Regions from separate parts of the Streptomyces kordofanensis genome, predicted to be linked through region 3. Evidence: riboswitches for the same ligand, from Rfam matches in the RefSeq annotation. Region 3 holds a riboswitch; each other region holds the start of a gene.

Evidence for each region. Region 3 has a riboswitch for cobalamin ahead of cobN (cobaltochelatase subunit CobN). Riboswitches for the same ligand answer to the same signal wherever they lie in the genome.
Region 1: linked by a shared signal. The riboswitch ahead of LUW75_RS23310 (energy-coupling factor ABC transporter permease) and the one ahead of cobN (cobaltochelatase subunit CobN) in region 3 are both predicted to bind cobalamin.
Region 2: linked by a shared signal. The riboswitch ahead of LUW75_RS06385 (ribonucleoside-diphosphate reductase subunit alpha) and the one ahead of cobN (cobaltochelatase subunit CobN) in region 3 are both predicted to bind cobalamin.

Annotation. Positions count from the first base shown of each region.
Region 1 covers NZ_CP094264.1:5,122,254-5,132,507, forward strand. The annotation lists gene LUW75_RS23290 (oxidoreductase) at 1-389, opposite strand, end outside; gene LUW75_RS23295 (energy-coupling factor ABC transporter ATP-binding protein) at 608-1,456, opposite strand; gene cbiQ (cobalt ECF transporter T component CbiQ) at 1,456-2,202, opposite strand; gene LUW75_RS23305 (energy-coupling factor ABC transporter substrate-binding protein) at 2,208-2,579, opposite strand; partial or broken gene LUW75_RS23310 (energy-coupling factor ABC transporter permease) at 2,576-3,267, opposite strand; cobalamin riboswitch at 3,297-3,498, opposite strand; gene LUW75_RS23315 (Acg family FMN-binding oxidoreductase) at 3,710-4,687, opposite strand; partial or broken gene LUW75_RS23320 (TetR/AcrR family transcriptional regulator) at 4,888-5,423, opposite strand; gene LUW75_RS23325 (DUF6463 family protein) at 5,579-5,998, shown strand; gene LUW75_RS23330 (polyamine aminopropyltransferase) at 5,992-7,596, opposite strand; gene LUW75_RS23335 (DUF350 domain-containing protein) at 7,605-8,042, opposite strand; gene LUW75_RS23340 (DUF4247 domain-containing protein) at 8,104-8,505, opposite strand; gene LUW75_RS23345 (DUF2617 family protein) at 8,502-8,996, opposite strand; gene LUW75_RS23355 (proprotein convertase P-domain-containing protein) at 9,581-10,254, shown strand, end outside.
Region 2 covers NZ_CP094264.1:1,446,894-1,457,147, reverse strand. The annotation lists gene LUW75_RS06400 (tetratricopeptide repeat protein) at 1-82, shown strand, start outside; gene def (peptide deformylase) at 156-806, shown strand; gene LUW75_RS06390 (ribonucleotide-diphosphate reductase subunit beta) at 1,015-2,070, opposite strand; partial or broken gene LUW75_RS06385 (ribonucleoside-diphosphate reductase subunit alpha) at 2,067-4,414, opposite strand; cobalamin riboswitch at 4,560-4,687, opposite strand; gene LUW75_RS06380 (GNAT family N-acetyltransferase) at 4,726-5,280, opposite strand; gene LUW75_RS06375 (hypothetical protein) at 5,299-5,910, opposite strand; gene mctP (monocarboxylate uptake permease MctP) at 5,986-7,608, opposite strand; gene LUW75_RS06365 (DUF3311 domain-containing protein) at 7,605-7,868, opposite strand; gene LUW75_RS06360 (GntR family transcriptional regulator) at 8,049-8,834, opposite strand; gene LUW75_RS06355 (glycoside hydrolase family 3 protein) at 9,155-10,254, shown strand, end outside.
Region 3 covers NZ_CP094264.1:2,569,556-2,579,809, forward strand. The annotation lists partial or broken gene cobN (cobaltochelatase subunit CobN) at 1-3,199, opposite strand, end outside; cobalamin riboswitch at 3,236-3,367, opposite strand; gene cobG (precorrin-3B synthase) at 3,378-4,637, shown strand; gene LUW75_RS11850 (precorrin-8X methylmutase) at 4,634-5,269, shown strand; gene LUW75_RS11855 (precorrin-2 C(20)-methyltransferase) at 5,266-6,822, shown strand; gene LUW75_RS11860 (cobalt-precorrin-6A reductase) at 6,935-7,672, opposite strand; partial or broken gene LUW75_RS11865 (cobalt-precorrin-5B (C(1))-methyltransferase) at 7,699-8,796, shown strand; gene pip (prolyl aminopeptidase) at 9,227-10,186, shown strand.

The DNA of each region.
Region 1 (10,254 bases), 2.6 Mb from region 3:
CTGATCGGCGCCTGGAGCGCGCTCGGCGCGACGAGCCGCGGGTGGTAGGCGTAGCGGCCGAAGTGGAGGATCTGCATCGCGATCCGCCCGCCCGCGGCGTGCACCGCGTCCGTCACCACCCGGTGCCGTCCGGCCTCCTCCTCGGTGGTGAGCTTGGCGCCGCCCTCGTACGGCCGCCCCGCCTCGTTCGGGGCGATGCCGCCGGTCACGATGAGGGCCGCCCCGCCCCGGGCGCGGGCCGCGTAGAAGGCGGCCATCCGCTCGAAGCCGTTCTCCGCCTCCTCCAGGCCGACGTGCATGGAGCCCATCAGCACCCGGTTGGGCAGGGTGGTGAAACCCAGGTCGAGCGGGCTCAGCAGATGCGGGTAGGGGGACGGGCTCGGGGTCATGGGGGGCGCCTCCTCGCGCGGTGCGGTCGCCCCTGTTGTAGACGACCGCGCCCCGCTTGTGCAACAAGTTGCATAAGGGGGAGGGCGTGACCTGCGGCACGCCCCGTCCGGCACCACCCCCACCGCACCGGCCGCGTCTCCGCCCCCTCCGGGGCGCGCGGCACCGGCTCCCCCGCCCGGCGGCCCCCGGCGGACGGGGCCCGCGGCCTCCGCCGCCGTCAGCCCCGTGCCATCCGCCCGGCCCCCCACGCCTCCAGCTCCTCCGGGGTGCGCGGCACCGGCTCGCCCTCGCCGAGCAGCCCCCGCGCCCGCAGGAACCGCGCCACCGCCGTCGCCCACGGCCGCCGCAGCCGCGCCGCGTCCAGCAGCTCCACGTCCGCCAGCAGCTCCTCCACCGGGCCCGTGCGCAGCCCGCCCGGTGTGAGCACCGCCGCGTCGTCCGCCCACCGCAGCGCCAGGTCCACGTCGTGCGTGGCCATCACCACCGTCGTCCCCGACGTCCGCAGCCCGTCAAGGACCGCCAGCAACCGCTCCTGCCCGTGCGGGTCGAGCCCCGCCGTCGGCTCGTCCAGGATCAGCACCCTCGGCCGCATCGCCACGGCGCCCGCGATGGCCGCCCGCTTCCGCTGCCCGTACGACAGCAGGTGCGTCGGCCGGTCCTCCAGCGCCGCGATGTCCAGCGCCTCCAGCGCCGCCCGCACCCGGGCGCGCACCTCGTCCTCGGGCAGCCCCAGGTTCATCGGCCCGAACGACACGTCCTGCCCCACCGACGCCGCGAACAGCTGGTCGTCGGGGTCCTGCACCACCAGCTGCACCGTCGTGCGCAGCCGCGTCAGGCCCTTCCGGTCGTACGCCACGTCCTCGCCGGCGACCCGCAGCCGCCCGCTCCCGCACCGCAGCCCGCCGCTGAGGAGGCGCAGCAGCGTCGTCTTGCCGCCGCCGTTGCGGCCCAGCACGGCCAGCGAGCGCCCCTCCGGCACGGCGAAGTCGACCCCCGACAGCACGGCGGGCCCGTCCTCGTAGGCGAATCCCGCGCCGACCAGCTCCACCACGGCGGGTCCCGGCATCACAGCGACCTTTCCAGTACGAGGGTGAGGGCGACCAGCGCCGCCAGCAGCGCCGCCGTCGCGGCGAGGAAGCGGCGGTCCACCCGCGCGTCGGGCACCAGCACCCGCAGCGTGCCGTCGTAACCGCGCCCCGCCAGCCCCGCCTGCAGCCGCGCCGCGCGGTCGAAGGCCCGTACGAACGCCGTCGCGCCCAGACCCGCGGCCGACCGCCACGCCGCGGCGCGGCTCATCGTCCCGAGCCGCGCCGCCTGCGCCTGCCGGATCCGCGCCACCGCGTCCAGCAGCAGGAAGCCGATCCGGTACATCACCAGTGCGACGTCCACCACCGGCGCCGGCACCCCGGCCCGTACGAGCCGGGGCAGCACGTCCGACACGGGCGTGGTGAACGCGAACACCAGCAGCCCCAGCGACGCCGCCGACGTGCGCAGCAGCAGCCGGCCGGCGTGCGCCGGGCCTCCCGGAGCCAGGGCCACCAGCCCGTCCGGACCACCGACCTGCAGCAGCAGCGGCACGGCCCCCGTCACGCAGAACCCGAGCGGCAGCCGCCAGGCCCGCCACAGCCGGCGCGGCGCCACCCCGGCCGGGCCCAGCAGCACCGCCACCGCCGCCGCCGTCACCAGGACGGCGCCCGGCCACGGCGGCAGGGACACCGCGCACAGGGTCAGTCCGAAACCGAGCGCGGCCTTCTCGGCCGGATGGCGGCGGCGCCAGCGACTGCCGTGCGCCGCCGCGTCGATGGGCAGCACCCGGGCTACTCCCCGGCCACTGCGGGCCCGTCGGCCCGGGTGTCGGCCCCGGCGTCCGCCGCGGCACCGGCCCGGGCACGCTCCTCGCCCTGCCGCCGGCCGCGCCGAAGCCCGAAGTAGTACGCCAGCACCCCCGCGCCGAGCGCCGCCTGCAGCGCGAACAGCGCCGACTCGACCTCCCCGGAGGGCGGTTCGTACAGCGGGGTGAACCACGGCTCGTAGTCGGGGGCGATCTCCGTGATCGCCGTCTCGGCCTGCGCGTCGGCACCCGCGAACGGCTCCTCCTTCCCCTCGCCGAGCCCCAGTGCCAGCGGCAGCACGGCCAGCGCCGCGACCGCCAGCAGAAGCAGGAGGTTGATCCTCGCGTTGCGGCTCATCGGACCGCCGCCCCCTTCGCCGCACCCGCCGCCGGGAGCACCCCGAGCCGCGCCAGCTCGCCCTTGCTGGACTGCCGCAGCAGCCGCACGACCAGTACGGTCAGCAGCCCCTCGCTGACCGCGAGCGGCACCTGCGTCAGCGCGAAGATCCCCCGAACTTCGCGAGCGCCCCCGCGAAGCCGCTGCCCGGGTCGGGGAAGGCCAGCGCCAGCTGCGCGCTCGTCACGCAGTACGTGGACAGGTCGGCGACGAACGCGCCGGAGAACACGGCCGCCGTCAGCGGCGCGCCGGACCGGCGCAGCAGCCGGTACGCCGCGTACCCCGCCCACGGCCCGGCGACCGCCATCGAGAAGACGTTCGCGCCCAGCGTCGTGAGCCCGCCGTGCGCCAGCAGCAGCGCCTGGAACAGCAGCGTGATCGTGCCGAGCACCGCCATGACCGGCGGCCGGAACAGGACGGCGCCCAGCCCCGTACCGGTGGGATGGGAGCAGCTGCCCGTCACGGACGGGATCTTCAGCGCCGACAGGACGAACGTGAACGCCCCGGACGCGCCGAGCAGGAGCGTCGACTCGGGGTTGGCCCGGACCTCGCGGGTCAGGGCCCGGACGCCGTGGACGACGAACGGAGCGGCCGCCAGCGTCCAGGCGACCGCGTGTTCCCGGGGCAGGAACCCCTCGGCGATATGCATGTGGGGAAGACCCTCTCCAGCACCTCGTGGATGGACAACGTGCCCTGGCCGGTCTCCTGGCTGACGGGTCCTACCGCCTCGGCTCCGCCTTCCCGGACGCCGCGGTCGCCCGCGGTGGTCCAGTGGCTTCCCCGCCTCCGCGGGGGATGGGGCCGGACTTCCCGATCACAGTGGCGAGGGCCGCACCGGCTCTGCACCGGTTTCCCGTACACCAAGGCCCTGCGACAGTAGTGCGTCGACCGGCCGCCCCACAACCACGCCCGGCCCGCCCCCGCGGTGGCCGCTCGCCTCCGGCGCCGCGCGCCCCGCCGCGGGCGACGGACCCGCCGCGCGTTTGCGGCGGGCCGCGGACGCGCGGCGGCCCGCCCGGGACCCGCGGCCCCGGGCGCGTACCCGATGTGGACGAGGGCCACGGCGTTCCCCCCTTCCGGGGCGGGCCGCCTCAGCGGACGTCGAGGACCTCGGCCACCGGCCTGCGCGGGGTGGCGGGGACCTCGGGACCGTAGCCGAGGCGGATCACGATCTGCGGGAAGGCCGCCTCCGACAGCGGGTCGCGCACGAGCCAGCGCAGCTCCGGCCACTCCAGGGCCTGCGAGTTGAGCGAGGTGGACAGCCCGTCCTGCGTCGCCTGGAGCAGTACGCGCTCCATGGCCTGGCCGGCCCGCAGCCAGTCCTCCGGACCGTCGCGGCGGGTGCCCAGCACGGCGAGGCAGGGCCGCGACTCGTAGACCGCCGGTGCGGGGTCCCGGTCCCGCCGGGCGCCGGGGAAGTCCCGTACGGGCGCCCGGCCGTCGTACCTGCGGGGGCCGAGCGCGTACGACGGGATCCCCTCCGGGGCGGTGTCGTCCCGGTCCGCCGTCCACCGCGCGATCTCCCCGCGCACCTCCGGCGAGAGCTCCTCCGCGCGCTCGGCGTCCCACACGGCGGTCAGCAGGTCCTGCACCCGCCAGTCGTCCGCGAGGTCCAGGTGCGCGCCCTCGGCCCGGGCGGCTCCGCGCAGCCCGTCGAGGATCGGCCCGGGCACGGCCTCCCCGCTGAACGGCTCCCGGCTGGTGCGCCTCCGGGGGACGGCCGGGCGCAGGTCGGCGACGGCGTCGCGGTCCGGCGCCGGCACGAAGGCGACCCGGGCCAGCAGCAGCGGGTCGTCCGGGTCCGGCCGCGTCCCGATCCGCGCCTCCCATCCGGCGTCCGCCGCGGCGACCCGCAGGTTGAACAGGGCGGCGCCGCACCCGAGGCGGAGCCCGCGCGCGGACGGGTCCGAACGGGGCATCGTGCGCGCCGGGTCCATCCGCAGGGTCAGCACCCCGCGCGCCCGTTCGTAGCGGAACCGCCACGGCTGGGCGTTGTGCATCGACGGTGCCAGTACGGCATCGGCCACCCAGGACGTCAGGGACGTCGCGTCGGGTGTAGGGGCGGTCATCGGACCCATCTCCCGGGTGCGGTCGGCCTTCGTACGGATGGCCCTCCCATCCGATCACCCCTCCAGCCTCCCCGCACGGCGGAGCGGCCCCACAGGGCCGAGCGGGCACCCTGGGAGGGCCGAACGGCCCGTCCCCGACACCCGGTTCCGGCGGGGCGCCGCACGCGGTGCCGGCCCCCGCCGGCGGGGGCCGGCGCGCCTCAGGCGCCCGGGGACTCCCGCGGCGGCCGCAGCAGGTACGCCCCGGCGAGTTCGAGGACCTCCGCCGTCGTGTAGCCGGGGTGGTCCGCCACGACGAAGTGGCGGCCGACGGCGAGCGCGAACGCCAGGGTGCTGCGCGCCTCGACCTCGTCGGGATCGGTGAGGAACGCCCCGAACACACCGCGCAGGAACCGCATGCGCTCGTCGTCGACGCGGCGCAGGCGCTCCGCCACGGCCCCGTCGCGGCGCGCCCAGAGCCGGACGGCGAGGTCGATCCGGTGCAGGTCCTCCGAGAAGGTGAGCTGCCCGACGCGCCGGAGGCGCTCGGCCGGCCCGCCCCCTCGGCGTCGACCCGGGCGAGGATCTCCCGGGTGCAGCGGCGCTCCCACACGTCGAGCATCTCGGCGAGCAGCGCGGGACGGCCGTCGAAGTAGCCGTAGAACCCGCCCTTCGTCACGCCGAGCCGGGCGGCGAGGGCCTCCACGCGGACCGCGTCGGGCCCGCCCTCGGCGAGGGCTTCGAGTCCCGCCTCGATCCAGCGGTCCCGGGGGGTGCGGGCGACGGCGGGAATCGGGCCACCTCCATGCGCTGCGGACGGGTTGTGTACGTTACCGTACAGAAGAAATGTACGGTGCCGTACACAACAGGGGCGGTCCCGCGCGGGCCGCGCCGGGGGAGGGATCCGACACGATGGCATCGGAAAGAAGACTGCTCCGCTGGGCGGGCGGGATCATGTGCGTGCTGGGGGCGGGCCACCTGGCCCTGCTGGTGCTCCTCGCCCGGGAGAGCGTGGCCGGCTGGGCGGAGCGCGGGGTGTGGGCGGCCGTCCCGCTCCTGGAGGGCGCAGGCGGGCCGACGGTGGAGTCCCTGCGCAACGAGGGCGCCTTCTGGGCCGGTCCGGGATCGTTCTCCGTACCCCTGGTCCTGCTGGGCTGCCTGGTGCGGCACCTCGCCGGGCGCGGGGTCGCCGTGCCCGCCTGGACCGGCTGGGGGATCGCCGCCTGGTGCCTGCTGGGCGGCGTCCTCCTGGTGCCGTCGCCGTTCTTCGTCGGCGCCGTCGCCGGGTTGCTCGTCGTGCTGGCCGCGCGCCGGCGGACGGCGGCTCAGTAGTCCTGCCACTCGTGGCGGGTGTACTCCAGGACCGCCGGGTCCATGAGGGTGCTGGCGCGGACGTCCCGGGGGCGGCGGTCCACGGGGAAGACCGTGGCGGCCCTCAGGACCGCGTCGTCGAGGAAGCGCAGGCGCGGCGCGTCGGCGGCGAGGCGCAGGGCCGGGGGAGGGCCGCCGGGGCCGGGCGAGGCGAGGACGAAGCCCCAGTTCCCGAAGCTCGGCACGTCCACCTGGTAGGCGGTCGTCGCGTACCCGGCCTCCCGGACCGTGGCGGCGATCGACCAGTACGACCTGGGTGCGAAGAACGGGGACCCGGCCTGCACCACCACCCGGCTGTCGGGCTTCAGGACGTGGGCGAGGAGGTGGTAGAACTCGACGCTGTACAGCTTGGCCAGCGCGGCCGTGTCCGGGTCGGGGAAGTCGACGACGACCGCGTCGTACCGGCGCCCCGCGTCCCGCAGCCAGGTGAACGCGTCCGCGTTGACGACCGTGACGCGCCGGTCGGCCAGGGCGCGCCCGTTGAGCTCGACCAGCGGGCCGAACGTCCGGGCCAGCCGGGTCACCGCCGGGTCCAGGTCGACGAGCGTCACCTCCTCCACGTCGTCGTAGCGCAGCACCTCCCGCAGCGCCAGCGCGTCGCCGCCGCCCAGCACCAGCACGGAGGACCGCCTCCCCGCCAGCGCGGGGTGGACCAGCGACTCGTGGTACCGGTACTCGTCGACCGACGAGAACTGCAGGTCCCCGTTGAGGAACAGGCGCGTGTCGGGCGCCCCCGTGAAGGCGGTGGAGCGGGTGACGACGATCTCCTGGTACGGGGTGGTCTCGGCGTAGACGACCGGATCCCGGTACAGCTGCTGCCGCGCCGTCACCTCGATCTCGTCGGCCAGGACGTACACCGCGGCGAGCACCGCCAGGACCGCCGCGACGCCGCCCAGCAGGCAGGTGCGGACGACCCGCCTCGTCTCCCGGCGGAAGATCCACAGGACGACCCCGCCCCCGGCGACGGCGTTGACCGCGCCCACCACCAGCGCGCCCTTCAACTGCCCGAAGACGGGCAGGAGCAGCAGCGGGAAGCACAGCCCGCCGACGAGCGCGCCCACGTAGTCCGCGGCGAACAGGTCCGCGACGGCGCCGCCCGCCTCCTGCCGCCTGATCCGCTGGAGCATCGTCATCAGCAGCGGGATCTCCGCGCCGATCAGCAGGCCCACCACGAACGAGGCGACCACCATGGCGGGCGTGTAGACCCGCAGCCAGGAGAACGCCGCGTACAGCAGGAGCACCGACAGGCCGCCGACGAGCCCGAGGAGCAGTTCGACGAGGGCGAACGCCCCGACCGCCCGCCGCCGGAGCGGTTTGGCGGCGAGGGACCCGACCCCCATCGAGAAGACCATGACGGAGATGACCACGGAGGTCTGCATCACGGAGTTGCCGATGAGGTAGCTGCCCAGCGCGGTCAGCGCCAGCTCGTAGACCAGGCCGCAGGCCGCGCAGACGAACACCGCGAGGAGCAGCAGCACCCGGGTCCCCCGCGAGTGGCGGGGGGCCGCCGGGGCGGGGGCGTCCGGAGCCGTGGTGTCCGGGGCGGTGACGGTGCTCATGGGAGGGGTCAGGAGACCGCGGCGCCGACCATGAAGGCCGTACCGAGGTACATGGCGGCCTGGACCCAGGCGGCGGGGTGGGCGCTGGTGCCGTTATCGTCGAGGACCGCGGCGCCGAGCCGGCCCGGCGTGAGCAGGCCGATGAGGAGGGAGATCAGGGTCATCACGACGACGCCGGCCAGCCCGTACAGCAGGGTGCTGAGCAGGCCGTAGCCGAGTCCGAGCTCCGACTCGCTGGCGCGGATGGACGCCTCGATGACCAGCCCGACGGCGATCATCTGGCCGGCGAGGAGCACCGCGGCGCCCCGGTTGCGCTCGGTCCACACGACGTGGAACAGCTTTCCGGGGGTCACCAGGTCGAGCGCGACGAAGCCGGCCACCATCACGACGAAGCCGGTCAGGCCGTAGAGGACGGCGGTACAGGCCGACTCGAAGATCTCTGCCACGGGGATGCCTTTCGGGGAGGTCGTCGGGAAATCGTGGGCGGGACGGGCGCCGGGCGCCCGGTCACTTGCCGGAGCCGGGGCCCCCGCCGCGGAAACTCGCGTTGTCCGGATCCGGCCACACCGTCCGGAGGTGCGACTTCCACCGCCGGTACCCCGTGCGGTAGTCCGCGACCTCGATGCGGCTGCCCGCCAGGTACGGGCTGACGGCGACGATGTCGTCGCGGTAGCGCAGGAAGACCCGGCCCCCGGAGACCAGCCGGTCCGTGGCCCTGGAGTGCCCGTGGATCTCGTCGGCGACCTCCGACGGGCGGTCCGTGCGGTCGACGTGGTCGGAGCCGCTGCGCGTGTACTGCCCGCGGATCCAGGAGGACGGCACGGGGTTGCCGTCGTCCGGATCGTCGCCGCAGCCGGCAAGGGCGACCCCGGCGAGCAGCAGCGCGGTGATGCGTCGGGCGGTTCTCATCGGGCCTCCAGCCGGGTGTGGGTCGTCACGATCCGGCGGCTTCTCGGGTACGTGTGCCAGGTGCGCCAGGCCAGCCCCGCGCCGTCCCGCTCCACGACCAGCGCGGTGACGGCGTCGGCGGAGCCGGGGAAGACCCCGTAGAGAGCCCCCGGGTGGGCGTCCGCCAGGTCGCGGACCCGGGCCACCTCGGTGCCGAACCCGCAGCCGGGGTGCTCGTCCACGCGGGCGCCGAAGGAGTAGCGCCAGCCGTCGAAGTCGTGGACCGCGGCGTCCGGCAGACCGCCCCGGACGCCGGGCAGGCAGGCGACGGTCTCGCGGACCGGTCCCGCGCACACCTGGTGGGACGCGCCCAGCAGCCGGAGCTGCACCTCGAACCCGCCGACCGTCAGCTCGCGCACGGCGAGGGCGCCGAGGACGGGGTGGTCCAGGGCGAACGACAACTGGTCGGCGTCGGTGTCCAGGTACGGCGCGTCCAGGGTTATGCCGTTCAATGATCCCCCGGGAAGCCGTACCTGCAGCGAGCGCCGCGAGTATTGCACAGGCCGCGGCGCGGGCCGCGGCCGGGAGGGGCGGGGCCGGGCCGGACGGGGCGAGGGGGCCGGGCCGGCCCTCCCCTCCCCGGCGCGGGCCGGGGCGCCCCGCCGCACGCGGCCCCCGCGACCGGCCGGCCCGGCCCCCGGCCGGGTCCGTCGGGCCCGTCGGCGCCCCCGGCGGGGGTCCCGGCCCCCGAGGGGCACCGAGGGGGACAAGGGTTTTCCCCGTATCCACGTCATGGCTTGTTTCCCTACTGTCTCCCGCACGGTCGTTCCCCCTTCCTGACGCGTAACTGTCAGGTGCATGCAGCCCCATGCGTGTGACCCCGGGGGGACTCCGGGACGGCCTCGACGACGAGGCCGTCGCGCCGGCGGCGGCGCGGGGGTGCATCCGGCCCCGAGGGCTGTGGAGGTGCCCCACAGACAGCCACAGTCCTGCGCCGCCGTCCGTGCGCCGCACCGCCAGCGGCTCCGGAAGCCGCCGGAGCCGCCCCCTGAAGGGGAACACCTTGAACGGTTCCAGGCGGAGACCGGTATCCGCCGTGGCGGAGGGCGCCACGCTTCTCGGCGTGACGACCGCCTCCGCGACGGCGTTCGCCGCGCAGGCCGCCCCCTCGCCGAAGCCGGCCGCGCCGGCCCCGCAGGCCACGGCCCCGGCCGCCGCCGTCCCGTCCGCGCCCGTCGAGAAGGTCATCGTGACCTACGGGGCGCGCACCGCGGAGGCCACCTCCAGCACCGCCGCCAAGGGCGACACGGCCGAGAAGGCCGCCCAGGCCGGTGAGGCCCTCTCCTGCGAGCGCCGCCTCGCCGGCGGTCCCGCGCTCGTCGACCTCGGCGCGGCGACCACCGAGCAGGACGTCGCGAAGGTCATGGCCGCCTTCCGCGCCGACCCGGCCGTCGCCTCCGTCGAGGCCGACGTCCGCGCCTACCCGATGGCCGTGGCCCCCGACGACACGGACTACGCCGAGCAGTGGGACCCCTTCGAACCCACCGGCGGCGTGAACGTGCCCGGCGCCTGGGACAGGGCCACCGGCAGCGGCGTCACCGTCGCGGTCGTCGACACCGGTTACGCGGCCCGCACGGACCTCGCCGCCAACACCGTCGCCGGCTACGACTTCATCTCCAGCTCCACCGACGCCCGCGACGGCGGCGGCCGCGACGGCAACCCCAAGGACGAGGGCGACTGGAACGCCACCGGCGGCGAGTGCGGCGCCGG
Region 2 (10,254 bases), 1.1 Mb from region 3:
GCTGGTGCGCGGACTCCTCGACGGCTGGGTCGCGGACGGTCCGGACAGCCGGGAGTGGCGGGATCTGGAGGAAGTCTGCTGATGCCCGTCGCACCGGGCCCGTAGGCTGTACGGGCACATCGAACGGGTACTCAAGGGAAGGCGCGAAACCGGACATGGCGCAGCAGGAGACGGACCAGCGGGACTACGACGCCCTCCCCGTGGACGACGAGGGCTTCGTCGTCGACACGGAGGACTGCGAGGAGCGCGAGCGGGCCCACCGCGAGCGCGGCACGTCGCACCCGATCACGGTCGTCGGCAACCCCGTGCTGCACAAGGAGTGCAAGGACGTCACCGAGTTCGACGACGAGCTGGCCCGGCTGGTCGACGACATGTTCGCCAGCCAGCGCACCGCCGAGGGCGTCGGCCTCGCCGCCAACCAGATCGGCGTCGACCTGAAGGTCTTCGTCTACGACTGCCCCGACGACGAGGGCGTGCGCCACGTCGGCGTCGTCTGCAACCCGGTCCTGGAGGAGCTGCCGCCGGAGCGGCGCGCCCTGGACGACTCCAACGAGGGCTGCCTGTCCGTCCCCACCGCGTACGCCTCCCTCGCCCGGCCCGACTACGCGGTCGTGCGAGGGCGGGACGTGAAGGGCAACCCCGTCAAGGTGCGCGGCACGGGCTACTTCGCCCGCTGCCTCCAGCACGAGACGGACCACCTGTACGGCTACCTGTACATCGACCGCCTGTCGAAGCGGGACCGCAAGGACGCCCTGCGCCAGATGGCCGAGGGTACGCCCCGCTACCCGGTCGTCCCCAACGACTGACCCCCGGGGGCGCCGGCGGCCGACCGCGCCCGGCTCCCCGCCGCCGGGGTCCGCACGCGTCCCCCTCCCGGCGGCCGCACGCCCCGCCCCCGTCCACCGGGCCGGCCGCTCCCGGTCGGCGCCCACCTGCGGCACCTGACCCGTGCCGCGGCGGCCCGCACCCCCGCGAGGGAGGGCGCGGGCCGCCGCCGCGTCCGGACCGGACCGGTCAGAAGTCCTCGTCCAGGTCGACCGAGCCCTCGACGGCGACCTGGTACGCGGACGGGCGCCGCTCGAAGAAGTTCGTCAGCTCCTGGACGCCCTGCAGCTCCATGAAGGCGAACGGGTTCTCCGAGCCGTACACCGGGGCCAGGCCCAGCCGCGTCAGGCGCTGGTCGGCGACGCACTCCAGGTAGGCGCGCATCGACTCGGTGTTCATGCCCGGCAGTCCGTCGCCGCACAGGTCGCGGGCGAACTGCAGCTCGGCTTCCACGGCCTCCTGCAGCATGTCCGCGACCTGCCGCCCGAGTTCGTCGTCGAACAGGTCCGGCTCCTCCCTGCGGACCGTGTCCACGACCTCGAAGGCGAAGCCCATGTGCATCGTCTCGTCGCGGAACACCCAGTTGGTGCCGGTCGCCAGGCCGTGCAGCAGGCCGCGCGAGCGGAACCAGTAGACGTAGGCGAACGCGCCGTAGAAGAACAGCCCCTCGATGCACGCGGCGAAGCAGATCAGGTTCAGCAGGAAGCGGCGCCGGTCGGCCCGGGTCTCCAGCCGGTCCAGCTTCTCCACCGAGTCCATCCAGCGGAAGCAGAACGCGGCCTTCTCGCGGATGGAGGGGATGTTCTCGACGGCGGCGAACGCGGCGGTCCGGTCGTCCGGGTCGGGCAGGTAGGTGTCGAGCAGCGTCAGGTAGAACTGGACGTGCACGGCCTCCTCGAAGAGCTGGCGGGAGAGGTACAGCCGGGCCTCGGGCGAGTTGATGTGCTTGTACAGCGTCAGCACCAGGTTGTTCGCGACGATCGAGTCGCCCGTCGCGAAGAACGCCACGAGCCGTCCGATCAGGTGCTGTTCGCCGGGGGTCAGCTTCGCCAGGTCCGCCACGTCCGAGTGGAGGTCGACCTCCTCGACGGTCCAGGTGTTCCTGATGGCGTCCCGGTACCGCTCGTAGAAGTCCGGGTAGCGCATCGGCCGCAGCGTGAGCTCGAAGCCCGGGTCGAGCAGGTTGGCCCTGCCGGCGTGCGGCGCCGTCGACGAGGGGCGGGGGGTGCGGGTGGGGCTCGTCACTGGCAGGCCTCGCAGGACTCGGGGTTCTCAAGGGAGCAGGCCACGGCGTCGGGCTCGGAGGCCTGCGGGGCGGGCAGGGGGTCGCCGACGCGGCGCGGGCGATGCGCGTCGCCGGGCGGGAGCGCAGGTAGTACGTCGTCTTCAGGCCCTGCTTCCAGGCGTACGCGTACATCGACGACAGCTTGCCGATGGTCGGCGTCTCCAGGAACAGGTTCAGCGACTGCGACTGGTCCAGGAACGGCGTCCGGGCGGCGGCCATGTCGATCAGACCGCGCTGCGGGATCTCCCACGCGGTGCGGTACAGCTCGCGCACCTCGGCCGGAACCCAGGTGAGGCCCTGCACCGAGCCGTTGGCCTCGCGCAGCGCCTCGCGGGTCTGCGCGTCCCACACGCCGAGCCTCTTCAGGTCGTCCACCAGGTAGGAGTTGACCTGGAGGAACTCCCCCGAGAGCGTCTCGCGCTTGAACAGGTTGGACACCTGCGGTTCGATGCACTCGTAGACGCCCGCGATGGACGCGATCGTCGCGGTCGGCGCGATCGCCAGGAGCAGCGAGTTGCGCAGGCCGACGGAGGCGATCCGCTCGCGCAGCGCCGCCCACCGCTCCGGCCAGGCCGGCTCCACGTCGTAGTGGTCCGGGTGGAGCACGCCGCGCGCGGTGCGGGTCTCGTCCCAGGCGGGCAGCCGGCCGTTGCGCTCGGCCAGGTCGGCGGAGGTCTCGTAGGCGGCGAGCATGATCCGCTCGGCGATCCGGGTGGACAGGGCGCGCGCCCCGGGCGAGTCGAACGGCAGCCGCAGCTTGAAGAAGACGTCCTGCAGGCCCATCGCGCCCAGGCCCACCGGGCGCCAGCGGGTGTTGGACCGGGCGGCCTGCTCGGTCGGGTAGAAGTTGACGTCGACGACCCGGTCGAGGAAGGTCACCGCGGTGCGGACGGTCTCGTCCAGCCGCTCCCAGTCGATGCCGTCGCCGGCGACGAACGCGCCCAGGTTCACCGAGCCGAGGTTGCACACGGCGGTCTCCCCGTCGTCCGTCACCTCCAGGATCTCGGTGCACAGGTTCGAGGAGTGGACCGTGCGGCCCGGCTCGGCGGTCTGGTTGGCGGTGCGGTTGGCGGCGTCCTTGAACGTCATCCAGCCGTTGCCGGTCTGCGCGAGGGTCCGCATCATCCGGCCGTACAGGTCGCGGGCCGGCATGGTCCTGCGGGCCAGGCCCCTGGCCTCGGCGGCCCGGTACGCGGCGTCGAACTCCTCGCCCCACAGGTCGACCAGCTCGGGCACGTCCGACGGGGAGAACAGCGACCACTCGGCGTCGCCGGCGACCCGGCGCATGAACTCGTCCGGGACCCAGTGCGCCAGGTTCAGGTTGTGGGTGCGGCGGGCGTCCTCGCCGGTGTTGTCGCGCAGCTCCAGGAACTCCTCGACGTCGGCGTGCCAGGTCTCCAGGTACACCGCGGCGGCGCCCTTGCGGCGGCCGCCCTGGTTGACGGCGGCGACCGAGGCGTCGAGCGTCTTCAGGAACGGCACGATGCCGTTGGAGTGGCCGTTGGTGCCGCGGATGAGCGAACCCCGGGCGCGGATGCGGGAGTACGACAGGCCGATGCCGCCCGCGTGCTTCGACAGCCGTGCCACCTGGTGGTAGCGGTCGTAGATGGAGTCCAGCTCGTCCCGCGGGGAGTCCAGCAGGTAGCAGGAGGACATCTGCGGGTGGCTGGTGCCCGAGTTGAAGAGGGTGGGGGAGGAGGGCAGGTAGTCGAGGCGGCTCATCAGCCCGTACAGCGCCTCCACCTCGCCGAGCGCGCGCTCCGAGTCGTCCTCGGCCAGGCCGCAGGCGACGCGGAGCAGGAACTGCTGCGGGGTCTCGACGACCTTGCGGGTGATCGGGTGGCGCAGCAGGTAGCGCGAGTACAGGGTGCGCAGGCCGAAGTAGCCGAAGCGGTCGTCGGCCTCCGGGTCGACCATCGCGTCGAGCCGTGCGGCGTGGCGGGCGACGAGGCCGGCGGTCCGGTCGGCGACGAGCCCCTCGCGGTGACCGGTGGCGACCGAGGCCGAGAACGTCACCGCGCCCTGGCCGGCGGCCTCGTCGGTGATCGTGCGCGCCAGCAGCCGGGCGGCGAGCCGCGAGTACGCCGGGTCCTCGGCGATCAGGCCGGCGGCCGCCTCGGTGGCGAGCTCCCGGAGCTCGGCCTCGTCCGACCCGGCGTGCCGGCCCCGCAGGGCCGCGGCGGCGACCCGGCCGGGGTCGGTGTCGGGGAGGTCCGCGGTGAGGTCGGTCAGGGTCCGCAGCAGCGCGGTCCCGGGAGCGTCGGCTTCGGTGGCTGAGGCCGGATCCGCTGGCGCGATGGTCACGTGGAGGCTCTCCCTCGCTCGGCTCGGGGCCCCGCGCGGGGCGGCGGCGAGCGGGCGCGCCGTGCCCCCTGGGCACGGGGGCGTGCGTGACCGCGTCCACCGGCCCACTCCGCGAGGCCCGGACGTCTGGGCACCCGGGCCGGACGGTCCGGGCGCGCTGCCGGCAGGTCGTCGGACTCGCGGGTACGCGAAGGGCACACCGGTACACCGTTGCGGGACAGTTCCGGACTCACACCGGATTCCCCTGCTGCGACAGCGAGGACGAGCATACATGTGGGGGGAGTCGGATACGGCACCCCCCACATGTTGTGTCAGAGTGTCAGCTCGTACACGTGGAGGGGCAGCCCGGGCAGGGGCTCCCAGTCCCGGTGCGGGGCCCTGGCGAAGCCCATCCGGTCGTACAGCCGCCGGGCGGCGACGGCCTCCGGCACGACCGACAGCACGAGCCGTACGCACCCTTCGCGGGCGCGCGCCCGTTCCGCGCACGCCTGCACGAGCGCCTCGCCCACGCCCCGCCCGCGCGCCGCGCCGTCCACGGCGAGCACCCGGAACTCGGCCTCGTCCGGGCCCGCGATGTCCGCCCACGGGGTGCCGCCGGACGGGACGAACGTGACGCCGCCGAGGAGGGCGCCGTCCGGATCGGCGGCGACGAGCACCTCGGCCTCGGCGGCCCGGCGGGGCACGTCGCGCAGCACGTCGAGGTACGGGTCGTCGGCCCCGTGGGTCAGCAGGCGGTCGTCGAGGTAGGCGCGGGCGCTGATCTCGCCCAGGGCGGCGTGCTCGGCGGGACGCACCGGGCGGATGGTGAAGCCGGCGGCGGGCGGCGCGGGAGGCGGTACGGAGGGCTGGGTCGTGGCGGCGTCCATGGCCCTCAGTGTGCCCGATCAGCCGCTCGTTCCCACGTCGTTCCGCGGGGCGCCGTCGCTCTCGGGAGGCAGGTCGCCGCGGTCGACGGGCCGGCCGGGGGCGAGGTCGGGCAGGACGGCGTCCAGCTCCTCGTCCGAAGCGCGGCGGGCGCGTTCGGCGGCGCCCCGCAGGGTGCCGCGGTCCACGGCGCGGTCGGCGCCGACCCGGATGCGCAGCCCGTTCTCGAAGCGCAGGTACGCGTGGCCGTGCTCCGCGGCCAGGTACCAGCCGGCGCCGTCCCTCTCGCAGGGCGTGCCCCCGGGGGCGCCGCCCGCACCCGCGGCCGTCCGGGCGCAGCCCGCCGCGTCCACGCCGCCGCGCTCGACGGAGAGGGTGATCGTGCGGCCGCCCTCCGCGACGTACGAGGCGGAGAACCCGTCGTCGCCGAGGACGCCCACGGACTGCTCGGCCAGGTCGAAGCCGTCGGCCCGCGTGACGTACACGTGCTCGGGCCGGGTCCGCAGGGCGGCGGCGCGGGCTTCCAGGACGGCCCGGTCGGGTGTCCGCGCCCCGGCGGCGGACGTGCCGCAGGCGCTGAGGAGCAGCGGCAGGGCGAGGACGAGGAGCTGCGGGGCGGGGCGGCGTCTCATCCGCCCATCCTCACGCACGCGCGGAGGGTCCCCGCACCGGGGTGCGGGGACCCTCCGCGGTCCGGGCGGCCCGCCTCAGTGGCCCGTTCCGACCTTCGGCAGCTCGGGGGTGACGCCCGGGTCGCCGGTGTCGGCGGTGTAGTCGGACGCCGCCGTCTCGTCGACGCCCTCCGGCGCCCCGACCGTCCGCAGCACGACGGTGAGGACGACCGTGACCAGCAGGTTCAGTACGAACGCGGTGAGCCCGACGTAGCCGATCTCGCCGATGCCCGGGATCTCCGCCGCCGAGCCGCCGAAGTGCTTCTGCGTCGGACCCGCCACGTTGTACGCGGTCCACGTGCCGTACACCATGCCGACCGCCCAGCCGCCGAGCAGCGCCCAGCGGTGGAACCAGCGGGTGAACAGGCCGCCGACCAGCGCCGGGAAGGTCTGCAGGATCCAGATGCCGCCCAGGAGCTGGAAGTTGATGGCGACCGTCTTGTCCATCGTCAGGACGAAGACGAGCGCCCCCACCTTCACCAGCAGCGACACGAGCTTGGACACCTTGGTCTCCTGCTCCGGGGTGGCGTCCGGCTTCAGGAAGTCCCGGTAGACGTTGCGGGTGAACAGGTTCGCCGCGGCGATGGACATGATGGCGGCCGGGACGAGCGCGCCGATGCCGATCGCGGCGAAGGCCACGCCCGCGAACCAGTCCGGGAACATGTCCTCGAACAGCTGGGGGATGGCCAGCTGGCCGTTCTGCACCGTGATGCCGGCGGCGATCGCCATGAACCCGAGCAGCGCCAGCAGACCCAGCATCAGCGAGTACAGCGGCAGGATCGTCGTGTTGCGGCGGATCACGTCGCGGCTGCCGGACGACAGGGTCGCCGTGATCGAGTGCGGGTACATGAAGAGCGCCAGCGCCGAGCCGAGCGCCAGCGTGGCGTACGTCCACTGGCCCGCCTCACCGGGTACGAGCGCCCCGCGCGGCTTGTCGGTGACCGGGTTGACCTGGGCGAACGCGTCGCCCGCCGCGCTGAAGACCGCGTCGAAGCCGCCCAGTCTGATCGGGATGTAGACGATGGCGACCACGATGACCAGGTAGATCAGCGCGTCCTTGACGAAGGCGATCAGCGCGGGGGCGCGCAGCCCGGAGGAGTAGGTGTACGCCGCGAGCACGCCGAAGGCGATGAGCAGCGGCAGGTCCTTGACGAACCAGTGGGTCGACGCGCCGCCGCCGACGCCCATCACGTCCAGCACGGCCTGGATGCCGACCAGCTGGAGCGCGATGTACGGCATGGTGGCGAGGATGCCGGTGACGGCGACCGCCAGCGACAGGCCCCTGGAGCCGAACCGGCCGCGCACGAAGTCGGAGGTGGTGACGTACCCGTGCCGGTGCGACACCGACCACAGGCGGGGCAGGAAGACGAAGATCAGCGGGTAGACGAGGATCGTGTACGGCACGGCGAAGAAGCCGGCCGCGCCCGCCGCGTAGACCGCCGCGGGGACGGCGACGAAGGTGTACGCCGTGTACAGGTCGCCGCCGAGCAGGAACCAGGTGATCCACGTGCCGAACGAGCGCCCGCCCAGGCCCCACTCGTCCAGGCTGTTCTCGTTCTCGGCCCTGCGCCAGCGGGCGGCCGCGAAGCCGAGGACCGTGACGAGCAGGAAGAAGAAGACGAAGACGGCGAGCGCGACGCCGTTGACACCGTCCTTCACCGCCCCGCACCCCCGTCCCGGGAGGAGCGGGCCCGCTGGTCGCGGTGCCACAGCTTGTAGGCCACCATCGTCAGCGCGGTCGACAGGAGGACCCACAGCATCTGGTACCAGTAGAAGAACGGGACCCCGATGAGCACGGGCTCCGTCCGGGCGTAGGACCCCACCCAGAGCATCGCGACGAACGGGGCGACCAGGCAGAGCGCGATCACCACCCGTACGGGAGTGACGACCGGTTGTTTCCCTCGTACCGCCTCGGACATGACGAACCGTCCCCTCGTGATCAACCGTGGATGCGGTGAATCTAGGGGACGGCCCGGCCGCGGGGAACCCGTTGCCGGATAACAGTGTGACTGCGGCCACCGCTGTGACCCCCGTGAACGGAAGGGGCCGCCGGGACCACGGCGCCCCGGCGCCGGGCCGGCCCTCCGCCCCCGGCGGCGCTAGCCCCCGGCGGGCCGCCTGAGGCGTGCCACGAACTTGTAGCGGTCGCCCCGGTAGACCGACCGGACCCACTCCACGGGGGCGCCGTGCTCGTCGACCGAGTGGCGGGAGAGCATCAGCATGGGCAGGCCCACGTCCGTACCGAGCAGCCCGGCCTCGCGCGGGGTGGCCAGGGAGGTCTCGATGGTCTCCTCGGCCTCGGCCGGCCGCACGCCGTACACCTCGGAGAGGGCCGTGTAGAGGGAGCCGTACTTCGCCAGGGAGCGCCGCAGCGCCGGGAAGCGCTCGGCCGACAGGTGCGTCGTCTCGATGGCCATCGGCTCCCCGCTGGCGAGGCGGAGCCGCTCGACGCGCAGCACCCGCCCGCCGGGCCCGGTGCCGAGCAGCTCCGCGAGGGCGCCGTCGGCGGCGACGTACCCGACGTCCAGCAACCGGGAGGCCGGCTCCAGGCCCTGGGCCCGCATGTCCTCGGTGTACGAGGTGAGCCGCAGCACCTGCGAGACCTTGGGCTTCGCCACGAACGTGCCCTTGCCCTGGATCCGCTCCAGGCGGCCCTCGACGACCAGCTCCTGGAGCGCCTGGCGCACGGTGGTGCGGGAGGTGTCGAACTCGGCGGCGAGGGCGCGCTCCGGCGGCACGGGGGTGCCGGGGGGCAGCGTCTCGGTCATCTCCAGCAGGTGGCGCTTGAGCCGGTAGTACTTCGGCACGCGAGCCGTGCGGTCCGCCGCCCCGTTCCCGGACGGGAGTCCGCCCGTGGTGTCCGTACCGCCACCGTCCGTGGCCATGGCCCGCCTCTCCGACTCCTGTGCCGCCGCCGTCGGCTCCCCGTCCGCCGCGGCCCACATGGTGGCACGGACCGGTCCCGGGTCGTCGTCCCTGCTCGGGTGTGGGACCGGTGGCGGACGCGACAGCTCCTCTTATACACCCCCGGCACTCCCGGAAACCCGGGCCGGACCCGGTCTCGGTCCCGGCCGGGCGCCCGCCGCCCGCCGCGGGGCTCCACGGGGGGCGGCGGCGCGGGCATGATGGCCGTCCCGATCCCTCCCCCTCCTCCGGCGCCGGCCGCGGGACCCGCGGCCGGCGCGGTGAAAGGACGGCCGGTCCCATGGCCCCACGCGCACGCGGCGCCTCCGGCACGCTCTCCCGCGACGCCCTCACCGTCCTCCAGCCCGGCTTCACCGGCACCGCCCCGCCCGACTGGCTGCTGCGGCGCGTCGGCGAGGGGCTGGGCGCGGTCGGCCTGTTCGCCCGCAACATCGCCGCGCCCGAGCAGCTGACCGCCCTCACCGCCCGGCTGCGCGCCGAGCGCGAGGACCTCCTCGTCGCGGTCGACGAGGAGGGCGGCGACGTCACCCGGCTGGAGGCGCGCACCGGCTCCTCCTTCCCCGGCAACCTCGCGCTCGGCGTCGTCGACGACCCGGACCTGACCCGCGCCGTCGCCCGCGAGCTGGGCCGCCGCCTCGCCGCCTGCGGGGTGGACCTGGACTGGGCGCCCTGCGCCGACGTCAACTCGGACCCGGACAACCCGGTCGTCGGCGTGCGGTCCTTCGGCGCCGACCCGGAACTCGTCTCCCGGCACACCGCCGCGTACGTCGAGGGCGTGCAGTCCGCCGGCGTGGCCGCCTGCGCCAAGCACTTCCCCGGACACGGCGACACGAATGTGGACTCACACCTCGCGCTGCCCCGTATCGATGTGGAACCGGACACACTGTACGCCCGTGAGCTGGCACCTTTCCGGGCGGCCGTCGCCGCGGGTTCCAAATCGGTGATGAGCGCGCATATCCTGCTGCCCGCGCTCGACCCCGACCGCCCCGCCACCCTCAGTCCGCGGATCCTCACCGGACTGCTGCGCCGGGAACTGGGCCACGAGGGGCTGATCGTCACCGACGGCATGCAGATGCGGGCCGTCGCGTCGGCGTACGGCATCGAGCGCGGCTCCGTCCTCGCGATCGCGGCGGGCGCCGACGCCGTCTGCGTCGGCGGCGACCCGGCGGACGAGAGGACCGTACTGGGCCTGCGCGACGCGCTGGTGGAAGCGGTACGAACCGGTGAACTGCCCGAGGAGCGGCTGGCCGACGCGGCGGCGCGGGTGCGCGCCCTCGCGTCCTGGACCCGGGCGCACCGGGCCGGGGGGGCCGGCTCGGGGCCGGGCGCGGCGGTGCAGGAGGGGACCGCGCCCGGCCCCGGCATCGGTCTGGCGGCGGC
Region 3 (10,254 bases):
CGAGTCGCCGATGTACGCCTCGGGCGCCGTTCCGCGCAGCGCGCGGACGGTGGCGACCATGCCGCCGTGGTACTGGAAGTAGTCGTCGGAGTCCGCGATGTCGTGCTCGCGCGTGTCCGTGTTCTTCGCGGCCACGGCGATCCGCCGGTACGCCGTCTCCATCTCCTCGCGCGCGGGGCGTCCGTCCAGGCCCCGGCCGTACGCGAAGCCGCCCCACACCGTGTACACCTCGGCGAGGTCCGCGTCGGTGCGCCAGTCGCGGGAGTCGATCAGCTGGAGGATGCCGGCGCCGTACGTGCCGGGGCGGGAGCCGAAGATGCGGGTCGTGGCGCGCCGCTCGTCGCCGTGCTCGGCCAGGTCGGCCTGCGCGTGGGCGCGGACGAAGTTCTCCGTCTCGGGTTCGTCCAGGGAGGCGGCGAGCCGCACCGCGTCGTCCAGCAGCCCGATCGTGTGCGGGAACGCGTCGCGGAAGAAGCCGGAGATGCGCAGCGTCACGTCGATCCGGGGGCGGCCGAGCTCGGCGAGCGGGATCGGCTCCAGGCCGTTGACCCGGCGCGAGGCGTCGTCCCAGACGGGCCGGACGCCCAGCAGCGCCAGCGCCTCCGCGACGTCGTCGCCGCTGGTGCGCATCGCGCTGGTGCCCCACAGGGAGAGGCCGACCGAGGTGGGCCAGTCGCCGTTATCGCCGCGGTACCGCTCCAGCAGCGAGTCGGCGAGGGCCTGCCCGGTCTCCCAGGCGAGGCGCGACGGGACGGCCTTCGGGTCGACGGAGTAGAAGTTCCGGCCGGTCGGCAGGACGTTGACCAGGCCGCGCAGCGGCGAGCCGGACGGCCCGGCCGGCACGAAGCCGCCGTTGAGCGCGTGCACCGCGTGGTCGAGCTCGGCGGTGGTCGCGGCGAGGCGCGGCACGACCTGGCGGGCGGCGAAGTCGAGGACGGCGGCGACCTGCTCGCCGTGCCCCTCCGCCACGGCCGCCACCGCGGCCGGGTCCCAGCCGGCGTCCTCCATGGCCTCGACGAGGGCGCGCGCCCGGGCCTCCGCCTCGTCGGCGGTGGTGCGGGTCGCGGCGGACTCGTCCAGGCCGAGCGCCTCGCGCAGGCCGGGCAGCGCCTGCGTGCCGCCCCAGATCTGGCGGGCGCGCAGGATGGACAGGACCAGGTTGACCCGCTCGGGACCGGTCGGGGCGGCGCCCAGGACGTGGAGGCCGTCGCGGATCTGCGCGTCCTTCACCTCGCACAGCCAGCCGTCGACGTGCAGGAGGAAGTCGTCGAACCCGTCGTCGTCGGGCCGGTCCTCCAGGCCGAGGTCGTGGTCGAGGCGGGCGGCCTGGATGAGGGTCCAGATCTGCGCGCGGATGGCGGGCAGCTTCGCCGGGTCCATGGAGGAGATCTGCGCGTACTCGTCGAGCAGCTGCTCCAGGCGGGCGATGTCTCCGTAGGAGTCGGCGCGGGCCATCGGCGGCACGAGGTGGTCGACGAGCGTGGCGTGGGCGCGCCGCTTGGCCTGGGTGCCCTCACCCGGGTCGTTGACGAGGAAGGGGTAGACCAGCGGCAGGTCGCCGAGGGTCGCGTCGGGGCCGCAGGCGGCGGACAGCCCGGCGTTCTTGCCGGGCAGCCACTCCAGGTTGCCGTGCTTGCCGAGGTGGACCATGGCGTCGGCGCCGAAGCCGCCGTCCGACGCGGGGGGTGGCGATCCAGCGGTAGGCGGCCAGGTAGTGGTGGGAGGGCGGCAGATCCGGGTCGTGGTAGATCGCGATCGGGTTCTCGCCGAAGCCGCGCGGCGGCTGGATGAGGATCAGCAGGTTCCCGCGGCGCAGCGCGGCGAGGACGATGTCGCCCTCGGGATTGCGGGACCGGTCGACGAACATCTCGCCGGGCGGCGGGCCCCAGTGCTCCTCGACGGCCGAGCGCAGCTCCTCCGGCAGGGTCGCGAACCAGCGCCGGTAGTCGGCGGCCGGGATGCGGACCGGGTTGCGGGCGAGCTGCTCCTCGGTGAGCCAGTCCTGGTCGTGGCCGCCGGCCTCGATGAGGGCGTAGATCAGCTCGTCGCCGTCGCCGGACGCGAGGCCCGGCACGTCCTCGCCGCCGAAGTCGTACCCCTCCTCCCGCAGCCGGCGCAGCAGGGCGACGGCGGAGGCGGGCGTGTCGAGGCCGACGGCGTTGCCGATGCGGGAGTGCTTCGTCGGGTACGCGGAGAGGACCAGCGCCAGGCGCTTCTCGGCGTTCGGGATGTGCCGCAGCCGGGCGTGGCGGACAGCGATCCCGGCGACGCGGGCCGCGCGCTCGGGGTCGGGGACGTACGCGGGCAGGCCGTCCTCGTCGATCTCCTTGAAGGAGAACGGGACGGTGATGAGCCGGCCGTCGAACTCCGGGACGGCGACCTGGCTGGCCGCGTCGAGCGGGGAGAGGCCCTCGTCGTTCTCCTCCCAGTCGGCGCGCGACCCGGTGAGGCACAGTGCCTGGAGGACGGGCACGTCGAGCGAGGCGAGCGCACCCGCGTCCCACGCCTCCTCGTCGCCGCCGGCCTGGGCCTCGGCGGGCTTGGTGCCGCCGGCGGCGAGGACGGTGGTGACGACGGCGTCGGCGCCGCGCAGCCGGTCCAGCAGCTCCGGCTCGGGGGCGCGCAGGGAGGCGACGTACAGCGGGAGTGCGCGACCGCCGGCGTCCTCGACGGCGTCGCAGAGGGCGCCGACGAAGGCGGTGTTGCCGCTCATGTGGTGGGCGCGGTAGTAGAGCACGGCGACGGTCGGGCCGTCGGTGGTGCGGGGGGTGCGCTCCAGGGGGCCCCAGGTGGGGGCGGCGGCCGGCGGGTCGAAGCCGTGGCCGGTGAGCAGGACCGTGTCGGACAGGAAGCGGGCGAGCTGCTCCAGGTTGTCCGGGCCGCCGTGGGCGAGGTAGGCGTGCGCCTCGGTGGCGACGCCGATGGGGACGGTGGACGCCTCCATCAGCTGGGCGTCGGGCGCCTGCTCGCCGGTCAGGAAGACGACGGGGCGTTCCTGGGCGCGGAGCAGGTCGATGCCCTCCTCCCAGGCGCGCAGCCCGCCGAGGAGGCGTACGACGACGAGGTCGGCGCCGTCGAGGAGGTCGGGCAGCTCGTCGATGGGGAGGCGTGCGGGGTTGGCGAACCGGTACTCGACCGGGCCGCCGGCCGCGCGGGCGCTCAGCAGGTCGGTGTCGGAGTGCGAGAGCAGCAGGATCACGGCGTGCCGGGCCTTCCTCGGGGTGTCCTCGCCCCGGGTGGTCGTGGGTGGCGGGAGTTCCTGACTCGCGGGACCGGGGAGGCCCTGCTCACAGTGGCGGGACCGCGCCGGACTCGCACCGGGCTTCCTCCCTAGGGTCCTGGGACCCTGTGCCGTCTGCATAGTAGAGGCTGCGCGTATGCTCGCCGCCATGCCGCCCAGCCGCTCAAAGCCCCGGAACGGGGGCGAAACCCACATACGGGACCGTGTCCGCGACCGCGCCGACGCGTGCCCCGGTGCGCTGCGGCTGCACCGCGCGGACGACGGCGGGCTGGCCCGGTTGCGGCTTCCGACCGGGGTCCTGACACCTCGGCAGGCGGATGCCCTGGCCGATGCGGCGGACCGGTTGGGCGACGGCCGGATCGGGATCACCTCACGCGGCAACATCGACCTGCGCGGCCTGCCCGACGACTGCGGGTCCACCCTCGCGGACCTGCTCGGCGAGGCGGGGCTGCTGCCGTCGGCGGCGCACGAACGGGTGCGGAACGTGGTCGTCTCGCCCCTGTGCGGACTGGACGGACGGGCACTCGGGGACGCCCTGGCGTGGGCGCGGGAACTGGACGCGCTGCTGTGCGCGCACACCTGGACGACGGGTCTGTCCGGGCGCTTCCTCTTCGCCGTGGACGACGGGCGCGGGGACGTGGTCGGGCTGGGCGGCGATGTGACGTTGCTCGCAGAGTCGGGGGGCCGCGCTCTGGTACGGATCGGGGGCCTGGCGTGGCGGGTGGCCGCACAGGACGCCCCGCCGGCCGCGCTGGCCGCCGCGGAGGCGTTCCTGACGGTGGCCCGGGAGTCGGGCACGGGTGCCTGGCGCGTGGCCGACCTGCCCGGCGGCCGCTTCGTGGAGGCCGCCGTGACGGAGCGTCTGGCCGGTGCCGGGGTGGCCGCGTCACCGGCCCGGGCGGATGCGCCGCCGGTGGCCGCACCGCCGGAGCCCGGCCTGGTCGGCGACCGCGCCGTGTCGGTCGCGGCGCCCCTGGGGCGGGTCTCCAGCGGGCAGCTCCGCGCCCTCGCGGCGGAGCCCGCCGGCGAGGTGCGGGTGACCCCGTGGCGGGGCTTCGTCGTGGCGGGCCTGCCCGGCCGCGCTGCGGCGGAGGAGCGGCTCGCGGCCCTGCACGACGCCGGGTACCTCACCCGTCCCGGCTCGCCCTGGCTGGCGGTCACCGCCTGCACGGGGCGGCCGGGCTGCGGCAAGGCGCTGGCCGACGTACGGGCGGACGCCCGGCCGCTGGACGACGCGGCGCTCCGGGGGCTGCCCGCACACTGGTCCGGATGCGACCGGCGGTGCGGTCACCCGCAGGGCGACTGGGTGGACGTCCTGGCCACCGGCGACGGCGCGTACGGCATCACCGTACGGACCGCGCGACGAGACAACGACGACGCACAGGCACAGAGATGAGCGGGAGCACAGTGTTCGACTACGAGAAGGACGGCGCGGAGATCTACCGCCAGTCCTTTGCCACGATCCGCGCCGAAGCGGATCTCGCGGGGCTGCCCGACGACGTCAGCCGGGTCGCCGTGCGGATGATCCACGCCTGCGGCATGGTCGACCTCGTCCGCGACCTCGCCTACACGCCGGAGGCCGTCTCCCGCGCCCGCGCCGCGCTCCGCTCCGGCGCGCCGATCCTGTGCGACGCGCAGATGGTCGCCAGCGGTGTCACCCGCAAGCGGCTCCCCGCCGACAACGAGGTGGTCTGCACCCTCTCGGACCCCTCCGTCCCGGATCTCGCCGCCGAGCTGGGCACGACCCGCAGCGCGGCGGCCCTGGAGTTGTGGCGCGACCGCATGGAGGGCTCGGTCGTGGCGATCGGGAACGCTCCCACCGCCCTGTTCCGGCTGCTGGAGATGGTCCGCGACGGCGCTCCCCGCCCGGCCGCGGTGCTCGGCATACCGGTCGGGTTCATCGGCGCCGCCGAGTCCAAGGACGCCCTGGCGGCCTCGGACCTCGACCACATCGTCGTACGGGGCCGGCGCGGCGGCAGCGCCATGGCGGCCGCGGCGGTCAACGCGATCGCGAGCGAGGCGGAATGAGCGCGCACGTTTCACGTGAAACCTCCGCCGGGACGGGCACGGGGGCCGGCGGCACCGGAAAGCTGTACGGCGTCGGTCTCGGCCCCGGCGACCCGTCGCTGATGACCCTGCGCGCGGTGGAGGTCATCGCCCGGGCCGACGTCGTCGCGTACCACTGCGCTCGCCACGGCCGGTCCATCGCCCGGTCCATCGCGGCGGAGCACATCCGTGAGGACCACGTCGAGGAGCGGTTGACGTACCCGCTCACGGTGGAGACGACGGACCACCCCGGCGGCTACCGGGGCGCGCTGGACGACTTCTACGAGGAGGCGTCGGCACGGCTCGCCGCGCACCTCGACGCGGGCCGGACGGTGGCGGTGCTCGCCGAGGGCGACCCGCTGTTCTACGGCTCCTACCAGCACATGCACAAACGCCTCGCGCACCGCTACGAGACCGAGGTCGTCCCCGGCGTCACCTCCGTCAGCGCCGCCGCGGCGACCATCGGCAAGCCGCTGGTGGAGGCCGAGGAGGTCCTGACGATCGTTCCGGGAACGCTGCCCGAGGACGAACTGACGGCCCGCCTCGCGGCGACCGACTCGGCGGTGGTGATGAAGCTGGGCCGGACCTTTCCGGCGGTGCGCCGCGCCCTGGAGCGTACGGACCGGCTCGCGGACGCCCACTACGTGGAGCGCGCCACCATGGAGGGCCGGCGCACGGCGGCGCTCGCGGACGTGGACCCCGCCTCGGTGCCGTACTTCTCGGTGGCGGTGCTGCCGTCCCGCGTCGACACGGGTCCGGCCGAGCCCGAGCGGGGCGAGGTGGTCGTCGTCGGCACCGGCCCGGCGGGGCCGCAGTGGCTGACGCCGGAGAGCCGCGGCGCGCTCGCCTCGGCGACCGACCTGGTGGGCTACACGACGTACCTGGACCGGGTGCCGGTGCGGCCGGGCCAGCGACGGCACGGGTCCGACAACAAGGTGGAGTCGGAGCGGGCCGAGTTCGCCCTGGACCTGGCGCGCCGCGGACGGCGCGTGGCGGTCGTGTCGGGCGGTGACCCGGGGGTCTTCGCCATGGCGACGGCGGTCCTGGAGGCCGCGTCGCAGGAGGAGTACGCGGACGTGCCGGTGCGCGTCCTGCCGGGTGTGACCGCGGCCAACGCGGCCGCGGCCAGGGCGGGTGCGCCGCTGGGACACGACTACGCCACGATCTCCCTGTCGGACCGGCTCAAGCCGTGGGAGGTCATCGCCGGGCGCCTGCGCGCGGCGGCCGCCGCCGACCTGGTGCTGGCGCTGTACAACCCGGGGTCGCGCAGCCGTACCTGGCAGGTGGCCAAGGCCCGTGAGCTGCTGCTGGAGCTCCGCGCCCCCGACACGCCGGTCGTGGTGGCGCGGGACGTGGGCGGCCCGCAGGAGTCCGTCCGGGTGGTGTCGCTCGTCGACCTGGACCCGGCCGAGGTCGACATGCGGACGCTGCTGCTCGTCGGCTCGTCGCAGACGCGGGCCGTACGGCGCGGCGACGGCACCGCGGTGGCCTGGACGCCGCGGCGGTATCCCCAGGCACCGGCGGGCGGCGTCTGAGGGGCACCGGACGGGGGCCGGCCCCGCCCTTCCGCCGTGCGGCTTTCCTATGCGGCGGCCGGACTCCTTCCGCGCCGCGCGCCCCGGCGGGCGGGGCAGCGGCCCCGGGCGGTCAGCCGGTCGAGGCGGCCACCCAGGCGGCGGCCTCCTCCACCGTCGAGACGACCGGGACGCCGTCGGGGACGGGCGGCCGGCGGACGATCACCACCGGCACACCCGCCTCGCGGGCGGCCGCCAGCTTCGGGGCCGTGGCCGCGCCGCCGCTGTCCTTGGTGACCAGCACGTCGATCCCGTACGACCGCAGGACCTCGCGCTCCCCGTCCAACGTGAAGGGGCCCCGGTCGAGCAGGACCTCCATCCGCGCCGGGTGCGGCGGCTCCGGCGGGTCCACCGAGCGGACCAGGAACCACGCCTCGGGCACGTCCGCGAAGGCCGCCAGACCCATGCGGCCCGTGGTCAGGAACACCCGCCGCCCGAGCCCCCGCACGGTGCGCGCCGCCTCGTCCAGGGACGCGACCGGGTGCCAGTCGTCGCCCTCCACGGGGGTCCACCCGGGGCGCCGCAGGGCGAGCAGGGGAACATGGGACCTGGCGGCGGCCCGCGCCGCGTTGAAACTGATCGTCCCGGCGAAGGGGTGAGTGGCGTCGATGACCGCGTCCACCTGGTGCTCCCGCACCCAGCGGGCCAGACCGCCGGCACCGCCGAAGCCGCCCACCCGCACCTCGCCCGGCAGCGGCTTCGGGGCGGCGACCCGGCCCGCGAGCGAGCTGGTCACCCGGACGCCGTCCGCGTCCAGCCTCTCCGCCAGGCGGCGGCCCTCGGTCGTGCCGCCGAGGATCAACACGTGCATGGGACACCGTCCATGAGTACGAGCGGGGGCGCACCGCCCAACTCAAGCACACCGGCCTCCGGCCCGGCTGGACGACCGGCGCCTGTGCGACGGCGGCCGCCACGGCCGCCTACACCGCCCTGCTGACCGGGGACTTTCCCGACCCGGTGACGATCACGCTGCCGAAGGGGCAGACCCCGGCCTTCGCGCTCGCCGCGGAGGAGCACGGCGGCTCGTACGCGATGGCGGGCGTCGTGAAGGACGCAGGCGACGACCCGGACGTGACGCACGGGGCGCTCGTCCGCTCGACGGTACGGCTGCTGCCGCCCGGCTCCGGCGTCGTGTTCCGCGCCGGGCCCGGGGTCGGCACCGTCACCCGGCCGGGCCTCCCCCTCGCCGTGGGCGAGCCCGCCGTCAACCCGGTACCGCGGCAGATGATCCGCGACCACGTGGCGCGGGTCGCCGCCGCGCACGGCGGCACCGGCGACGTGGAGGTCACCGTCTCCGTGGACGACGGCGAGGAGATCGCCCGTTCCACGTGGAACGGGCGCCTCGGCATCCTCGGCGGCCTGTCCATCCTCGGCACGACCGGGATCGTCGTGCCGTACTCGTGCTCCGCGTGGATCGACTCCATCCGCCGCGGTGTGGACGTGGCGCGCGCCGCGGGCCGCACCCATGTCGCGGGCTGCACGGGATCGACCTCCGAGAGGACCGTCGCGTCCCTGTACGGCCTGCCGGAGGACGCCCTCCTCGACATGGGCGACTTCGCGGGCGCCGTGCTGAAGTACGTCCGCCGCCACCCGGTGGACCGGCTCACCATCTGCGGCGGCTTCGCGAAGCTGTCCAAACTGGCGGCGGGCCACCTGGACCTGCACTCGGCACGCTCCCAGGTCGACAAGGCGCTCCTCGCGGACCTCGCCCGCGAGGCGGGTGCAGACGAGTCCCTCGCCGCCGAGGTCGCCGTCGCCAACACGGGCCTGGCGGCCCTGCAGCTCTGCGCCGCCCAGGGCGTCCCCCTTGGCGACCGGGTCGCGGAGACCGCTCGCGACCAGGCACTTTCCGTACTCCGCGGCGCTCCGGTCGTGGTCGACGTCGTCTGCATCGACCGCGCGGGCACGATCGTGGGCCGCAGCGCCCCCCGCTAGGCCGCCTGGCCTCCCGTCGGACCCCCGGGCCCCGGGCCTTCCGGGGCGGGTCCGGCGCGCCCGACCCGGTCGGCGCCCGGCTGCCTGCGGGCCGCGGCGGGTCCGTCCCACCGAACCGTCTGCGCCACCGGACGGACCGCCCCACCGAACGGACCGTGTCGCCAAACGGACCGCCCCACCGAACAGACCGTGTCGCCGAGGGTGCCTGCCGTCGGGGCTCGCGCCACCGAGCCCGGCAGCCGTACGGGACGGCCCGGCCCGGTGCCCTGGCACGAACCGGTGGCCGCCCCGCGCCGAAATCCTCCGGCCGCCGGTCCCGCGGTCGGGGACGTCCGGCGGGCCGGGGCGGACGCCCGGTGGTCCCGGCCGTGGTCGCACCGGATCACGACCGCTAACGTGACGGCACCGTCGTGGTCGAGAGGGGACCGGTGTGCACCCGCGGAACGGACCCTACGAGCAGGGGATGCTCGATGTCGGGGACGGCAACCTCCTCCACTGGGAGACCCACGGCAACCCTTCCGGCAAACCGGCCCTCGTCGTGCACGGCGGACCGGGCTCCGGCAGCGATCCGGGTGCCGTGCGCCGCTTCGACCTCACCCGCTACCGCGTCGTCCTCTTCGACCAGCGAGGCTGCGGCCGCAGCACCCCGCACGCGAGCGACCCTGCCACCGACCTGGCCGTCAACACCACGCACCACCTCCTTTCCGACATGGAACGGCTCCGCCTCCACCTGGGCGTCGACCGCTGGCTGCTGTACGGCGGCTCATGGGGGGCGACGCTCCTGCTGGCGTACGCCGAGGCCCACCCGGACCGCGTCACGGAGATCGTCGTTCCGGCCGTCACGACGACCCGCCGCTCCGAGATCGCCTGGTTGTACGAGGGTGTGGGCCGGTTCTTCCCGGAGGCCTGGGAGCGGTTCCGGGAAGGTTCGGGCACCGACGCGGACACCGCCGCCGACTTGGTCGCCGCGTACGCCCGCCTGACCGGTCATCCCGACCGGGACGTGCGGGAGAAGGCCACGGCCGACTGGTGCGCCTGGGAGGACGCGGTGGTGTCCCCGGAGGAAGCGGGGACCCCGTACGCGGACAGGCCGGACGTGGGCCGCCTCGCGATGGTCCGCATCTGCGCGCACTACTTCTCCCACGGCGCCTGGCTGGAAGAGGGCGCCCTGCTGCGTGACGCGCACCGGCTCGCAGGCATCCCCGGTGTCCTCGTCCACGGCCGGCTGGACCTGGGCAGTCCGCCCACCACCGGGTGGGAGCTGGCCCGCGCGTGGCCGGACGCCGAACTGACCGTCGTGGCGGACTCCGGCCACCTGGGCACGGAGACGACCCGCGCGCACGTCCGCGCGGCCCTGGACCGCTTCGCCTCGGGGCACCCTGCCCTGTGACCCCGCAGGCGCAAGCCGCCGTGCGGGCTCGCGCCCCGTGCGCGACCATCGGTTCACGAGCACCCGTG